2 regions of the Caballeronia sp. LjRoot34 genome follow, and region 1 is predicted to be linked to the other one. Evidence: riboswitches for the same ligand, from Rfam matches in the RefSeq annotation. Region 1 holds a riboswitch; the other holds the start of a gene.
What was found. Region 1 has a riboswitch for thiamine pyrophosphate ahead of thiC (phosphomethylpyrimidine synthase ThiC). Riboswitches for the same ligand answer to the same signal wherever they lie in the genome.

Region 1 (5,819 bases):
TCAGATCGGCGAAAGGCTTGATGTTCCGGTACGTGCTGGCCTGTTCGAGCGCCGCCAGATACGCGCTACGGGACTGAACGGTCACGATGGTCCAAAGGTAGCCGCCCGTGGTCAGCAGGTAGTTCATGAGAAAGCGGCTGAGGCGGCCATTGCCGTCCATGTAGGGGTGGATAAACACGAAGATGAAATGACCCAAGACTGCTCGCACGCCGGGGTGCTCTTCTGCCTGCAGCAGGTCGAAGAGCGCCGGCATGCAATCCCGTACCGCTTCAGGCGCGAGCGGTACATGCAACGCATTTCGAATGAACACGTTGTTGTTTCGATACCCGGCCAGATCGCTCGCCTTCAAGATACCCGCGGTCACGCTCGGCGAAAACAGCGTCACGTACCACTGTGAAAAATCTCGCTTGAGGGTGGTAGAAGGATCGTCAGCTTGAGCCACTACGCGGCCGATCAGGGAGCGGACCCGGGCATGGGTCTCCGCGTAACCTTTGGCCGCCATGGCATCGCGCGTCAGCCGGTCTTTATTGTTGGTCAGGGGGCTCCAGTCACCATTGCGAACCTTCGCGATCAGGTCGGTGCTGACCCGATACCCTTCGATAGACAGCGAGTGATACGCGTCCGCGACGTACCTTGCCTCTATGTCGTGCAGGAGCGCTTCGCTGTCGGGGTTCTGCGAGCGCGGAATATCGCGGAAACGATCGATCACCATGTCCCGCATGCCCGACCACATGGCCTGGATGCGCTGCACATAAGGTGACTCGTTCATCCGGCCGCCAATATGGGCCAGCGGCCGCTCGAACGGGTTATCTTCGACCACCACATAGGCGGCCGCTTTCATCGTATCGAGGAGCTGGTCGGCGTCCTGATCACGGCCTACGGCCCGCAACGCTCCCGCCATACGGCCGGCAACGACGCTATGGCCACCTTCGAGCAATCGGGCGGTGAGCGTACTGATATCGACCTGATGCGTGACGATCTGTGCGGCAAGCTCGTGCGCGTGGAAAAAGCTCGGACTTGCCCGAATCAGCGCTTCAGGCACAGGAATCAACATGAGTCCACTCGCGTTCGGCGCCCGGCCGTCCACCAGCATGTCAGGCTTCGTCCGATAGAGAAACATGGAACAGCCGTGAGGCAATGCTTGAGGCTGGTTGGTCGCCAGCGGCGAGTAAAGCAGGATCTGCTTTTCGATACTCGTGTGGCCACTATGCTTGAGGAGCGAAAGTTCGGGGCTCACCTGCCATTGGTCTGCAAACCTGGAGTGGGCATACGCGGCCACGAAGGTTTCCATGTTCGCGTACCAATGCGTCGAGTCGCCCTCCGCGTCTTCCGGATTGTTCGACTGATACCAGCCTTGAATGACGAGCTTGAGGAAGCCGGCATTCTGGAGCCGCTCACGGTGTGTGCGGGTGAGCTCGGGATGCGCACTGATCTGGAATACGGAAAGGCCCCTGTCTTGCAGCGCTTTGAGGATTGACAGGGAAGAGGCTAGTTTTTCGTTGGGTGCAGCCACGCGGTTCGCTCCGGGACTTCAGACCATAATTAGAGTTTTGTGTCGTATTATATCCAGAGTTTTGTGTCGCACTATAACTCGAGTTTTGTGCTTTACTATAATTAGAGTTTTATGCTTTTTCTCGAGGCGAAGTTGGGCAATAAATGGGGCGAAGCCAATGCTGTCAATGCTCTATGAATTAATTTGCCGAGACTTTCCCGCATCGATCGATGTCAATTTATGGCTGTTTCTCGCCCGGTTGCCCACGAAAACCATGCGACGGCAGACGGTTTTATCTGACATAGTCGTGGCGCTGTCCGGCAGTTGGCAGCGTGGAAACCGGGTTTCACGCCGTCGAGCGAGCACAAGCCCGGGGTTCTGTCTTTTCCCGACTATCCAGTCGCCCCATAAAAAAAGCTGACCGTTTCTCCGGAATTCTCCGAAACGGTCAGCCGTTTTTGAACTGTCAGCCGTCACGCCCGCCGTCAAACCAGCCCACGCCTCTTGTAATCGAACCAGAACGACAAACCCACGCTCGCCAGAATGATGAGGGTTGCCATCACGGTCCACTTCGTGATCACTTCGCCGAGAAACAGCGCACCTATCACCACGGCCACCACGGGATTCACGTACATGCAGCTGCTCGCGATAATCGGACTCGTGTGGCGAATCAGGTACGCATACGCAACATACGCGGCCATCGAACCGACGAGCATCAGGTAGAGATAAGCCAAAAACGGCGTGAACCCCATGCTCACGATACGTTCGCCCGACACCCACGCAACGATCGTCGCCATCGCCCCGCCAAGGCCGATCTGCAGTGCAGTCGATACCAGCAGGTCGGACGGCAGCTTCAGACGCCCCGCGAGAAACGAGCCGCCTGCCCAGAAAACTGCGCCGCACAGGATCGCAAGACTGCCGGCGGTTGAACCCGACGACGGATCGCCGTGATTCAGCAACGCAATCCCGACCAGCCCAAGCCCGACGGCGACCCACTCACCCTTCGCCACTTTGCGGCCTGCAATCGCGGCGATGACCGTGGCGAACAACGGCACGGTCGCCACCATGACCGCGGCAGTGCCGGTCTCGACCGTGCGCATACCGAACGCGAGCATTCCGCTCGACAAACCCACAAGCAACGTTCCGACCGCCGCGGCGTTTCGCACTTCGGCGAAAGTCGGCCAGACCGGGTCCCGACGCGCAGCAAAGATGAACAAACCGATGCCGGCGAACAGGTTGCGCAACCCGGACAGCATCAGCGGCGGGAACGCTTCCAGCGACAAATGCACCGCCATGTAGGTCGAACCCCATACGAGGTACACGACGCAAAGGGCAAGCGCCACGCGGCCGCCGCGCGTCGCGGGAAGGCGGAACGGGAAATGGCCGGGAAGATTGAACAGGCGACGCGCAGGGGTATCGGCCAAGGGTTGCGGACTCGTCACGCCTGGCAGGACGTCCGCCGATGGTGATGGCGATGGCGCGTCGGCTGCTGCGTGCGGAAACGGCAACACGTCGGCCGAGGGCTGCGACTGCGGAGGTTGTGCCGGCGGCACAAACGGCGAAGCTGAAGAATCGGAATCAGACGACCGCGCGGGCGGCAACGGTGTGGACATCCGTTACTCCGCGACGAAGATGATTGCAACGTCAGCCGGCCAAACGGGCAGGCCTACAACCGCCGGTTTCGTTTCACCCGGGACCGGGGGAAACAAAGAGCGGCGCGCATGCCGCTTGAGCGTCGCGGCAAAACGGGCAAGGCAGGACAACATGTCGGAAGCAGGAAAAGGGGTCGGGCAACAACGTGCCGAAGCTCGATAACGGCTCAAAAAGCCGGCAGGAGCCGCCGCGAGTTTGCCGGACCGTTTCGTGAAAAATATCGGACCGCATCCGGGAAAACACGGTGGTCGCCATTATGCAGTAAGCCATGCACACGCACGCGGGAGTGTTACAGATGGTTGCCAACACGCTACGGCGAGGTGTATTGTTGCGACTGCTAACGCGGGGGTCCTGCGCTGCACATCGCAATCTGTCACTGGATTGTCCGTGTGTCGCGGGTGAGAAATACCCTTTGAACCTGATCTGGATAATGCCAGCGCAGGGAAGCGTTCGGATTTCGCAGCGCTGGGGTCTTTTGGGTCTATCTCTTCCTCGCGTTCCCTGCCAAGTCCGCCCGCCTTCTTCTCTGCTTTTCTTCGGTCTCCCGTAGCTAGCGTTTGACTCAGCCGGTTCTCGTGCCAATTGATGCCATTCGTGCAATTTCGCGCGTTTGGCGTTTTTTCGCGGACCGGCTGGAAAACATCCGTCCCCACAGCAACCATCTGCATGGGACCGGAGTAAGCGCATGGGATCGGAGTAAGCGCCATGGGACCAGAGCAAGCGCCAAAGCGCCCACTCTGGTCGACGCGCCCACCCCGGTCGACACGCTAATTCCGGTCGACACAGGAGAGCCGCATGAATGCCAATCCGAAATTCCTGTCCGACGACGCCGTCGTCGACGCTGCCGCCATCGCGCCGCTGCCCAATTCACGCAAGATCTACGTGACGGGCTCACGTCCCGACATCCGCGTGCCGATGCGCGAAATCACACAATCGGACACCAACGAAAGTTTCGGCAGCGAAAAAAATCCGCCGGTCTATGTCTACGATTGCTCCGGCCCGTATTCGGACCCGGAAGCCAAGATCGATATCCGATCGGGTCTGCCGGCCGTGCGCCAGGGCTGGATTGAAGAGCGCGGCGATACGGAGTCGCTCGGTGGTCTCTCAAGCAACTTCGGCCGTGAGCGCGCCGCCGATCCGGCGACTGCCGACCTGCGTTTCAAAGGCTTGCATCGCACGCCGCGCCGCGCTGTGCCGGGCAAGAACGTCTCGCAGATGCACTACGCGCGCCAAGGCATCATCACGCCCGAGATGGAATACATCGCGATCCGCGAGAACCAGCGCCGCGCTGAATATCTGGAATCGCTGCGCACGAGCGGCCCGAACGGCGAAAAGCTCGCCACGATGATGGGCCGCCAGCATCCCGGCCAGGCGTTCGGCGCCCAGGCCTTCGGTGCGAACGCGCCCAAGGAAATCACGGCCGAGTTCGTGCGCGAGGAAGTCGCCCGCGGCCGCGCGATCATCCCGGCGAATATCAACCACCCGGAAAGCGAGCCGATGATCATCGGGCGCAACTTCCTGGTGAAGATCAACGCGAACATCGGCAATTCGGCGGTGACGTCGTCAATTGGCGAAGAAGTCGACAAGATGACCTGGGCCATCCGCTGGGGCGGCGACACGGTCATGGATCTCTCGACCGGCAAGCATATTCATGAAACGCGCGAATGGATCATCCGCAACAGCCCGGTGCCAATTGGCACGGTGCCGATTTATCAGGCGCTCGAAAAGGTCAACGGCAAGGCCGAAGACCTGACCTGGGAAATCTTCCGCGACACGCTGATCGAACAGGCCGAACAGGGTGTGGATTACTTCACGATCCACGCCGGCGTGTTGTTGCGCTACGTGCCGATGACCGCGAACCGCATGACGGGCATTGTCTCGCGCGGCGGGTCGATCATGGCGAAATGGTGTCTGGCGCATCACAAGGAAAGCTTCCTGTACGAGCACTTCGAAGACATCTGCGAAATCATGAAGGCCTACGACGTGAGCTTTTCGCTCGGCGACGGCCTGCGTCCCGGCTCAATCTACGACGCCAACGACGAAGCCCAGCTCGGCGAACTGAAGACGCTCGGCGAGCTGACGCAGATTGCGTGGAAACATGACGTGCAGGTGATGATCGAAGGTCCGGGCCATGTGCCGATGCAGCTCATCAAGGAGAACATGGACCTGCAACTCGACTGGTGCGACGAAGCACCGTTCTACACGCTTGGGCCGCTCACAACAGATATCGCGCCGGGCTACGACCACATCACGTCGGGCATTGGCGCCGCGATGATCGGCTGGTTCGGCACGGCCATGCTCTGCTACGTCACGCCGAAGGAACATCTGGGCCTGCCGAACAAGGACGACGTGAAGACCGGCATCATCACGTACAAGCTCGCCGCGCACGCCGCCGATCTGGCGAAAGGTCATCCGGGTGCTCAGGTGCGGGACAACGCGCTCTCCAAGGCGCGCTTCGAATTCCGCTGGGACGACCAGTTCAATCTCGGACTCGATCCGGACAAGGCGCGTGAATTCCACGACGAAACCCTGCCGAAGGACTCAGCCAAAGTCGCGCATTTCTGCTCGATGTGCGGCCCGCATTTCTGTTCGATGAAGATCACCCAGGACGTCCGTGAATATGCGGCGAAGCAAGGGGTATCGGATATCGAGGCGCTGAAGCAAGGCATGGAAA
Region 2 (5,819 bases), 2.6 Mb from region 1:
ATGAAATCAGCGAGCTCGTCGCAATCATCCCGGCTTCGCTCTTCGTCATGCCCCACGTGGCAATCAGCGTGGGAATGAGGAACGAGTAGATCATGAAGTCGAAGGCATCGACGGCGTAACCGCCGAAACCTGCGTAAAGCGTGCGGCGCTCGCGCGTCGTCAACTCGGTGAACCACTCGAACGCTCGCATCCGGTCTCCCGTTCAAAGCCTGCGATGCAGGCGCCGGGACATTCTACGGTGCGTCGTTCAACGGGAAAAGCAAGTCAAAAAGAACCTGCCCGGTTGAGATTCACTCGGCGTTCGATGCCCGGGGTCACCGGGCATCGAGCAAGCGCTTCGCTCTTACACAACCAGGCTTTCAGCTCCCGCGCGCTCGATCTCGATCCGGCTCTCATGGAAGCCACTCACCGACTCGCGATGCGCGACGCTGACGATCGCGGCGTTCGGTAACGCGTCGATGATCGCCGTATAGATCAGCATCTCGTTCTCGGCGTCGAGCGCGCTGGTGGCTTCATCGAGGAACATGAAGTCGGGTTTTTGCAGCAACACGCGGGCCGCCGCGAGCCGCTGTTGTTCACCCGGCGACATCATCTTGGCCCAATGCCCCGACTCCTCCAGACGCGTGCCGTACGCGTTCAGGTTGCAGGCGCGCAGGGCTTCGCGGCAGGCTTCATCTGAGAAGGCTTCCGCAGTCGACGGATAACTCAGCGCCGCCTTCAACGTGCCGATCGGCAAGTAGCTTTGCTGCGGAATGAACATCAGCTTGGCGTCGACCGGGGCGTCGATCGTGCCGTCACCGAACGGCCACAGGCCGGCCAGCGCGCGCATCAACGTACTCTTGCCCGAACCGGACGGGCCTTGCACCAGCCAGCGCGAGCCCGGCTTCACGATCACATCGGCGACGTTCGCGAGCGGCGTACCGTTTGGCAACGAGAGCTTCAGCCCCGTCGTGGTCAGCGCTTTTGTATCCGTGTAATGCAGGTTGATGCCACCGTGGGCGGTCGCCGGCGATATCGCTTCCTTGATGTGCGTCGAGCGCATCACGCGCTTGAATTCGCGCAACCGGTTCACGGTGGCGCGCCATTCGACCAAGGTCGAGTAACTATTGATGAACCAGGAAAACGAGTCGCTGACCGTGCCGAACGCCGAACTGATCTGCATCAGCACGCCGAACGTGAATGCGCCTGCGAAGTAGCGGGGAGCCGCGACCATGATCGGGAAAATAATCGCGATCTGGCCATAGAAGGACAGCACGAAGGTCATCCGCCGCGTGTACTTCATGATCTGCCAGTAATTCTGGCGGATCGTTTCGAAGATGGTCCGGGCGTTGGTGTTTTCCGTCGCGATGCCGTCGTAAAACGCGATTTGCTCGGCGTTCTCACGAATGCGGATCAGGCCGAAACGGAAGTTGGCTTCCACTTTCTGCGCCTGGTAATTAATCGATACCAGCGGGTGGCCGAAACGCTGGATCAGCAGCGAGCCGAGCACTGCGTACAGCGCGGCGGCCCAGACCATGTAGCCCGGAATAGTGATCGGCGTGCCGAACAACGAGAAACTCAGCGCGCCGGCCAGCGTCCACAGGATCGTGATGAAGGTGACGAGCGTGACGAGCGTGGACAACAGATCCAGCGACAAAGACAGCGTGGTCGTGGCGAAAGACTGCAGGTCGTCGCTGATCCGCTGGTCGGGGTTATCGGCGAGACGATCGCGTTCTATACGGTAGAAGGCTTTATCGCCGAGCCATTGTTCGAGGTACCGGTGCGTGAGCCATTGGCGCCACCGGAAGCCGAGCATCTGGCGCAGATACCGGCCATACACGGCGAGCAGGATGTACGCGAACGCGAGGCCCGCGAAGATCAGCAGCAAGCGTGGAAACTCGGCGACCCGCTTGGCCTGCAGCGTGTTGTAGAAGTCCGCGCTCCAGGTGTTCAGGCGGACATTGATGTACACAACCGTCATGTTGATCGCGATGATCGCGATCAACAAAAGCCATGCAATGCCGCGTTCTTCCGATACCCAGTAAGGCTTGATAAGACTCCACGCCGACACTTTGTCGGCGTTTTGTTCTGTGTTGCCGGGAGGTGTGGTGGTCATGAGCTTCCTGAAGACGTGCCGGCTCGGCGGCAGGTTGTAACTTGGCGGTATCGTATCGATGCGGAGGGTCCTGCTCCGTCTCAATGATCGTAAGAGGCCATTAAAGACGGCGCGTGCCGGAGCATTGTTTCGGGCGTGGCTTAATTCTTCCTTAATCCACGCCCGGCTGGCGACCGCCCCGCTGATGCAATGCAGCAGCGAGGCGCTTGCCGTACGCATATGCTGCCGGCCAACCAAGACGAATCGGCGTTCGCGGCATTGTGCCAGAGTGCGCGTACCGCGAACGAAAGGGAAGGTTGTCCGGTCTTGTCCGCGCCGGGTCCCCGGCTTTTCCCGGTTTGCGGGTCGTTTCGCTTTTATGTTTTAATGATCGATGACGAAACAGGGGTGCTTCGGCACGCGTCTGCCTCCTTGAAATAACGGAGAAACGCGCGGCGAGGCTGAGAGAGTCCCTTTGCACCCGATCCGGGTAATACCGGCGAGGGAAGTTTCCGGAAACCGCCGCGTTTCCAGTTTCTTCCAGTATTGGCTGGCACAGGAGCCGCAGGTTATGCGCTCCCGAGCCGCTTTCTCGCCGTGGTTTCGTCCCTGAATTATGTTTTGTGCGCCGCGCGTGCAACCAGGGTTCGAAACGGGCGTTCCTCCCGATCTCGATTTCCGTGCTGTGTGCTCTGTGCGTTCTGCAGCGTCTGCTGAGGAGGCATCGTCATCGTGAACACCGTTGTGCATTCCCATTCCACTATGCACTCCACTCGCTCCCGTGCGTCCGGGCGAGACGACTTTGCCGTCGTTGGCGGTGGCTTGTGCGGGCGGCTGGTCGCCTGGCTGCTGGCGGGCGCGGGGCACCGCGTGGCGCTGTACGACCGCGGCGACGCCGCCGGCACGCAATCGGCCGCATGGGTCGCGGCGGCGATGCTCGCGCCGCTCGCCGAGGCCGCCAGCGCTGAATTGCTGATTACTGAACTCGGTGCGGCATCGCTTGAGCGCTGGCCGGGTTTTATCGCTGAAATGCCGGAACCGGTGTTTTTCCAGCGCAATGGCACGCTGGTCGTCTGGCATGCCGGCGACCGCGCCGAAGCGCCGCTGTTCGAGCGCCGTTTGCGCGCGAATGCGCCTTCGGAGCTTTTCCAGAACGGCTTCGTCAAGCTCTCCGGCGCGCAAGTCGCGGCGGCGGAACCGTCGCTGGGTACGCGTTTTCCGCAAGGCTGGCTGCTGCCGAACGAAGGCCAGCTCGACAACCGGCAAGTGCTGACTGCGCTGGCTGCGGGGCTGGCCGAACGTAACGTCGATCTTCACTGGAATACGACGATCGATACCGATACCCCGCCGGACGCACATTTCGTGATCGATTGCCGGGGGCTCGGCGGAAAACCGGCATGGCCGGCGTTAAGGGGTATTCGTGGCGAAGTAGCGCGTGTGCATGCGCCGGGTATCGGCCTGACGCGGCCGGTGCGCTTGCTGCATCCGCGTTATCCGCTTTATATCGCGCCGAAACAGGACGACCTTTACGTGATTGGCGCAACCGAAGTGGAAGGCGAAGACATGTCGCCGATGACCGTACGCTCCGCGCTCGAACTCCTGAGCGCGGCGTTCGCGGTGCATCCGGGTTTCGGCGAGGCGCGCATTCTCGAACTCAATTCGCAATGCCGGCCGACCTTGCCCGACCATCGTCCGGCAATTGTCTGGGACGGCGCACGAACCTTGCGGGTGAACGGGTTATATCGACACGGTTACATGATCGCGCCCGAAGTCGCCGACTCCGCCCGCGCCCTCGCCGAAGCGCTGCTTGGCGGTGCGATCACCAATCCGGATTCCTTCGATGACTGGCGCCGCCAAGCCCGCTGGTCCGCCTTGCTGCGCTGCGAACACGCGGCGCCCGTGCTTTGACTTTCATCATGAACATTCACATCAATCAGCAGCCTTTTTCCATGCCCGACGCAGCGACCGTCACCGACGCCCTCGCGGCCTTCGGCGCAAAACCGCCGTTCGCCGTGGCGCTGAACGGGCAATTCGTGGCGCGTGGCGAACATGCATCGAAGGCGCTTACGGCTGGCGACAAACTCGATATCGTCTCGCCGGTCGCCGGCGGCTGAGGGTAACCAAAGGGAATCGAACCATGACTTCAACCATCACCACAGCCGATACCCTCACGCTCTACGGCACGTCGTTCCCGAGCCGGGTGCTGCTGGGGACGTCGCGCTATCCGTCGCTGCAATCGCTGTCGGATTCCATCGACGCCGCCCGTCCCGGCATGGTCACCGTCGCGTTGCGGCGCCAGTCGAACACGGGCGAGGCCGGTTTCTTCGATGTCCTCAAGCGTCACGGCGTCGCGTTGCTGCCCAACACGGCCGGCTGCCAGACCGTGGACGAAGTGCTGACCACGGCGCGCATGGCGCGTGAACTCTTCGATACCCCGTGGCTGAAGCTCGAACTGATCGGTGACGATTACACGCTGCAGCCCGATCCGATCGGCCTCGTGGAAGCCGCTGAAATACTGATCCGCGAGGGGTTCAAGGTGCTGCCGTATTGCACCGAGGATCTGGTGATCGGCCGGCGTCTGCTCGATGTCGGTTGCGAGGCGTTGATGCCGTGGGGCGCGCCTATCGGAACGGGGAAAGGGGTGACGAATCCCTACGGATTGCGCACGCTGCGTGAGCGGCTGCCGGATGTGCCGCTTATCGTCGATGCCGGTCTTGGCGTGCCGTCGCATGCGTGCCAGGTGATGGAGTGGGGTTTCGACGGCGTGTTGCTGAACACGGCTGTCTCACAGGCGACGTTTCCGCCGCAGATGGCGCGTGCGTTTGCGCTGGGCGTCGAGGCGGGGCGAATGGCCTATCTCGCCGGGCCGATGGCCGAGCGTGATAGCGCACAAGCGAGCACGCCGGTGGTCGGCATGCCGTTCTGGCATCAAGACGGGAGTGCTGCATGAGTATGGCATTGCTGGATAAGGAAGTATTTTGGCCCCCGGCGGATGAATTGCTGGAAGCCGCCGAGCGAATCCGGCGGCGGCTGGGCGAGTGGCCGGCGGGATCGAAGACATGGCGAATCTGCTTGAGCGAGCCGGATCATCCGCGCTCGGATGATTTGATCGTAGATGGCGGCGTTGAGCCGTTGCCGGAGGGAGTTGGGCGTCTGGAGGTAGAAGCGGGGAGCGCGACGCTGCATCTGGATAACGTCGAGTACACGCTGGAGGGCGAATGGTCGGACGATTGGCCGGCGGCGCTGGCCGCGTTCCTTGATTGCGGTTTCGAGCCGCACGACGCGCTCGTGCTGGCGCTTGCGTGGCGCCCGGCCAATCTGGATGAACTCGACGCGTGGCCCGTCGATTTTTCCACGTTTCCGAAGGTCGGGAAATTGCCGGCGGCCCCTTCAAAGCCTTTCCCCCATTGTCCCGACAGGTTGGGCCTATATCCCGTCCTGCCGAGCGCGGAATGGGTCGAACGGGTTCTCGATCACGGCGTCCGAACGGCGCAATTACGCCGCAAAACCACCGATTCCGGCGATTTGAAGCAGGAAATCGAACGGTCGGTGGCGGCGGGCGCGAAGCACGAGGCGCAGCTTTTTATCAACGATCATTGGCAGGAAGCCATCAAGGCCGGCGCGTACGGCGTGCATCTCGGGCAGGAAGACGTGGAGACTGCCGACTTGAACGCGATCGCCGAAGCGGGCTTGCGCCTGGGCCTGTCGACGCATGGCTACTATGAAATGCTGAAGGCGCTGCATT

Region 2: it holds a riboswitch for thiamine pyrophosphate, as region 1 does, so the genes downstream of both, ACSQ36_RS17475 (FAD-dependent oxidoreductase) here and thiC (phosphomethylpyrimidine synthase ThiC) in region 1, are expected to answer to the same signal.

The regions. Positions count from the first base shown of each region.
Region 1 is NZ_CAXUSB020000001.1:1,252,520-1,258,338, reverse strand. Features, by position in the region: gene ACSQ36_RS05500 (Fic family protein) at 1-1,513, opposite strand, end outside; gene ACSQ36_RS05495 (EamA family transporter) at 1,978-3,105, opposite strand; TPP riboswitch at 3,480-3,608, shown strand; gene thiC (phosphomethylpyrimidine synthase ThiC) at 3,941-5,819, shown strand, end outside.
Region 2 is NZ_CAXUSB020000001.1:3,887,445-3,893,263, reverse strand. Features, by position in the region: gene ACSQ36_RS17485 (MFS transporter) at 1-190, opposite strand, end outside; gene ACSQ36_RS17480 (ABC transporter ATP-binding protein/permease) at 344-2,095, opposite strand; TPP riboswitch at 2,469-2,599, shown strand; gene ACSQ36_RS17475 (FAD-dependent oxidoreductase) at 2,837-3,982, shown strand; gene thiS (sulfur carrier protein ThiS) at 3,991-4,188, shown strand; gene ACSQ36_RS17465 (thiazole synthase) at 4,212-5,024, shown strand; gene thiE (thiamine phosphate synthase) at 5,027-5,819, shown strand, end outside.